2 regions of the Bradyrhizobium sp. TM239 genome follow, and region 1 is predicted to be linked to the other one. Evidence: riboswitches for the same ligand, from Rfam matches in the RefSeq annotation. Region 1 holds a riboswitch; the other holds the start of a gene.
The links. A riboswitch is a leader RNA that binds a small molecule or an ion and turns the genes downstream of it on or off. The one in region 1 is predicted to bind cobalamin.

Region 1 (2,388 bases):
CGCAGCGCCGCATCCCCGTCTTGATCGACGGCTTCATCGTATCGGTGGCAGCGCTCACGGCGGCGCGGCTCAACCCGTCGTGCCAGCCGTTCCTGCTGCCGTCGCATCAATCGGCGGAGCAGGGCCATCGGCTGGTGCTGCGCGCGCTGAACGTGCAGCCGTTGATCAGCCTCGATCTCCGGCTCGGCGAGGGATCGGGCGCCGCCATCGCGCTGCCGCTGGTGCGCCTCGCCTGCAGCCTCCACAACGGCATGGCGACGTTTGCGCAGGCCAATGTGCCGGATCGTCCTAGCTGATCCGCTGATTGACGGAGACGACGCGCCAGCCGCTCGCAAGGCGATCGATCCGGGTCAGCGACAGCGGATCGATCACGAAGCGCAAGGCGGCCTGCGGCGTGAGATCGAGCGCGATGCAGAGCGCGGCGCGGATGGTGCCGGAGTGCACGACGAGCGTGGCCGATCCGGCTGCGATCCGCGACAGTCCGAGCCGGACACGCGCGACCTGATCCGCAAAGCTCTCGCCGCCCGGCGGCCGTGCGTCGGCCGGATCGCTCCAGAACTGCGCATAGGCCTCACCGCGGCTCGCGGCGAGTTCGTCATGGCGATGGCCGGTCCAGTCACCAAAATCCTGTTCGCGGAATTCGCTGACCAGGGCCGGTTCGAGCCCCAGGGCTCGCGCCGTCTCGACCGTGCGTCGCGATGGGCTTGCGTAGCCCGCAGCTTCCCGCGGCAAGCGCTGCCGCACGGCATCCAGTTGCACGCGATCGCCGAGATCGGCAGGCGCGTCGGACGCGTGGATCGTCCCTTTGACGCCCGCGACGGGCGCGTGCCTTATCAGCCAGAGGAAGGTCTCGCCTTCCATGCTCATCTCCAAGGAAGTTGCTCGCTGTGGCCATAACGCCGCAACTGGCACATTGACTCTGTTGTGATGGTAATCCTAGATGCTTGCGACGGTTTCCCCGAGAGGGGATGAAAAGGGAATACGGTGCGGGGACATTGTCCCCAACGCCGTGGCTGCCCCCGCAACTGTGAGCGGTGAATCCTTCGTCAGAAGCCACTGGGGTGCTCGGTCCCGGGAAGGCGACGAAGTGGTCATGACCCGCGAGCCAGGAGACCTGCCGTCAGCCGTGGTCACACGCGAAGATGTCGGTCGGGGAGTACAGACATTCGGCTTCATCGGACGGCTGAAGGGCCAGAAGGTGAGACCTCGTTCGCTGTGACGTGCCACTGACGTCATACCGAGGTCCGAAAATCGTGTCTTCCATCTATATCGTACGACCGCGCGGCTTCCTGCTCGCCTCCGCCGCCCTTACGCTGGCTGCCGCTGATGTGCCGGCCGCGCTGGCGCAGCAATCTCGCGAACCGCTGCCGCCGATCGAGGTGTCGCCCGCCCAATCCCGCAAGCAGGCGAAGCCTGCCGGCCGGGAAGGGCAGAGCGCACGGCGCGCGTCATCGCGCAGATCCGCAACCGCTGCGGCCGCGCCAAGGCCTGCGGTGCCGGGCGTGTCGTCGCAGACGCAAACGGCGACGCCGCTCAACAGCAATGCCGTGGCCGAAAGCGCCTCGCGCCTTGGCCTGACCGTGCGCCAGACGCCTGCAACCGTCGAAATCATCTCCGCCGAGACCATGCGCGAGCAGGGTTATCGCACCGTGTCCGAGGTGGCGCAGGGTGCGGTCGGCGTCACCTCCGGCGACGCACCGGGAGAGCCGGCGGGCTTCTCGATGCGCGGCTTCACCAACAGCCAGATCAACACGCTCTACAACGGCATCAAGATCGGCCCGCAGAACATGACCTCGCGGATCATGGACACGGCCAATCTCGAGGCTGTGGAATTCCTGAAGGGCCCGGCCTCGCTGATCTCGGGCGAGGGCGCTGCCGGCGGCGCGATCAACTTCGTCACCAAGCAGCCGCACACCGGAGCGATCCGCAACGAGGCGGATTTCTCGTACGACTCCCTGAACTCGTTCCGCGCCCATTACGGCTCGGGCGGCAGCACGAACGTCCAAGGTCTCGACTACCGCTTCGACATCAGCCGCTCCTCGCTCAACGGCTTCGTGGACGACACCAACACCAGAACGCTCGACGTGTCGGGCCAGCTCAACTACCGCATCTCCGACAGCCTCAAGGTCTGGGGCGCGATCGAATACCGCGAGGATCGCGGCAAGGCCTATTGGGGTGCGCCGCTGGTGCCGGTCGCCTTCAGCGGCTCGCATGCGACGTCGGGGATTGTCTCCGGCAACTACATCTCGAACTACAACAAAACCAATCTCGGCGCGGTCACCATCGACGACCGCACCTTCAACACCAATTACAACGTGCTCGACAACCGCAACGTGGCGCAGGAAGTCTGGCTGCGCGGTGGCTTCGAGCTGAAGCTTGCGCCCGACC
Region 2 (2,388 bases), on a different contig from region 1:
CGCCGCCATCGACGATGAGATCGACGCCGTTGACCAGGGTCTTGGTGAAGCCCGCGGTCGCACCAAAACCCTGCTGGTTGGCGTAGTTGAAGGGCGTGCTGGTCCCTCGCCGGTTGGCCCTGAGCTCGTCGAGGCCGATCGAGGGATCGACGGTGCGGCCGCCCGGCAGCCGCAGCTCCTGATTGTCGCCGGTGACGGTGAGAAAGGCCGTCAGGCCCGGCGTGGTGTAGTTGAGATTGCCGACGCCGTTCTGCTGCGAATAACGATTGTTGTCGCGATAACCATCGGTCCTGACCGTGTTGCCATAGAACGAGGTCGACCACGGACCGGCATTGAGCGAGGTCGAAACGTTGCCGAGTCTGGTGTTGAATGAGCCGAAGCCGGCCTCGATGCGCGCGGTCACGGGCGGTCCGCCGACACCATTTTTGGTGACGATGTTGATCACACCGCCGACCGCGTTGTCGCCATAGAGCACCGCGCCGGAATTGCCGCGCGTCACCTCGATGCGCTCGATGGAATTGAGCGGGATGGTGGAGAGGTCCACCTGCGCCATGTCGACGTCGTTCAGCCGCCGGCCGTTGACCAGCACCAGCGTGTTGGCAGTAGCAAAGGCGCCGAAGCCACGCAGGTCCACGCTGGTCTTGGCGCCGATCTGGCCGCCATAGAACGTCGTGATCTGGGCCCCCGGCGTCTGCGTCGCGATGATCTCGGCAAGCGTCTGCGATGGCGCATGCGCGATATCCGCGGCCGTGATGACGGTCGTGGCGGCCCCGACGATGCCGCCGGTGCCGGCGGCAGCCTCGCCGCCGGAGCCGGATGAGCCGGCGCCATTGCCTGCCGGCGCGACATTCGTCCTCACCCCCTGCCGAGCCGCCTCGCCGTCACCGATCGCCCTGGCGCGCGTGCGGTTCTGATCGTCGGGCCTGGTCACCTCGATCGGCGGCAATTGCTCGGCAAGCGCCTGCTGGGCGAAGGCGGAGGACAGATCGAGCGAAGGGAAGGAAACGGATGCGAGCAGGCCGACGCTGAGGCGCCTGGCAGCAGGGACAAGACGGGACACAATGGTAACCTCGGTATGACGTCAGTGGCACGTCACAGCGAACGAGATTTCACGGCAGAGCGATGGATTGCTCCGGTGAAGCCAATGTCTGTACTCCCCGACCGACATCTTCGCGTGTGACCACGGCTGACGGCAGGTCTCCTGGCTCGCGGGTCGTGACCTTGCGTCGCCTTCCCAGGACCGAGTTTCCCAGTGGCATGAGACGAAAGATTCACCGCTTACAGTTGCGGGGGCAGCCGTGGCGTTGAGATAATCCCGGCCTAGGGACAATCCCGCACCACATTCCCTTTTGATCTCCATGAGGAGAACCGTCGCCGATCATTTACGAGCCGTTCGCCCCGGGAGTCAATCGACCGTTGGGTGTCGGCCGCTCAGGTCCGCCCGCGCACACGTTGCGCCTGGGCCCAGGCGACAGCGACATCGCGGGGCGGAATATCGACGCGCTTGATCGGGGTCAATTCGCCGGAGGCCGAGACGATCGCGGTCTCCTCGCGCCGGCAGCGCGTGCAGACGAAGCGGACCTCGTGCGGGGACGCCGTCCAGCTCGACCGCTTCACGTTGGCTGCCATCGGCCAGGCATCGCAATGCGAGCACGACACCAGAAATCGGCCGGGATCGAGCATACCCATTTCCATCGGACTCCGCGTCCTGCCACTTGCTTCAATGATTGACCCATGTGAATCGTTCCGGTGCCCAGGCACCGCCCATTCCACGGGTTGCATCCCTGCAAGGCAGAAGGCGGTGCGCTCAGCGCGCGCCCTTGAGGGTGCAGGAGGTCGTGCAGGTGACCGTGGTGCCGCGATCGCACGATTTGCAGGCATTGACGCACTGGTTCATGTCGCGGGGGTTATAGCTGTAGTTCCGCATCGGGCAGGTCGGCGTCGAGCCGGTGATGTCCTGCTCCTGGTCGCAGGCCGCCGTCATGAGCGCGAATATGATCACGGCAACGAGGCGCATGTGATTGCCCTGTCAAACATGGCAAATGACACTCGCGAGGTGCGCTGCATTGCAGCGAACCCCGGCCTTTCCACCACGAGCGATCGCTCGCGAGCGTCAAGGATGCGCGCCAAACATTAAGAACGGATTGCAGCTGGCGTCAGGCCGCAGCCTTGGTCGCGATCGCCTGCCGCATGTCCACCGCCAGCTGTCGGTATTGTTCCGAGAGTTTCAGATAGAACTCGCGCTTGGTGCTGTCGGTGGCGAGCTTGGCGATCAGCTCGCATTCGGCGGTGAGCGTCTCGAACCGTTCCAGCCTGTCCTGAAGTTCTGTCATCGGCGTGTCCCCGTCAAACGCCTCAAGGACATCCAACCTAAGCCCGGGAAATAGG

Region 2: it holds a riboswitch for cobalamin, as region 1 does, so the genes downstream of both, AABA84_RS31910 (TonB-dependent receptor) here and AABA84_RS06840 (TonB-dependent receptor) in region 1, are expected to answer to the same signal.

Annotation. Positions count from the first base shown of each region.
Region 1 is NZ_BTIR01000003.1:114,628-117,015, reverse strand. Features, by position in the region: gene cobT (nicotinate-nucleotide--dimethylbenzimidazole phosphoribosyltransferase) at 1-296, shown strand, start outside; gene AABA84_RS06845 (histidine phosphatase family protein) at 289-861, opposite strand; cobalamin riboswitch at 934-1,136, shown strand; gene AABA84_RS06840 (TonB-dependent receptor) at 1,254-2,388, shown strand, end outside.
Region 2 is NZ_BTIR01000024.1:142,857-145,244, reverse strand. Features, by position in the region: gene AABA84_RS31910 (TonB-dependent receptor) at 1-1,060, opposite strand, end outside; cobalamin riboswitch at 1,175-1,388, opposite strand; gene AABA84_RS31905 (hypothetical protein) at 1,432-1,695, opposite strand; gene AABA84_RS31900 (hypothetical protein) at 1,808-2,017, opposite strand; gene AABA84_RS31895 (hypothetical protein) at 2,157-2,333, opposite strand.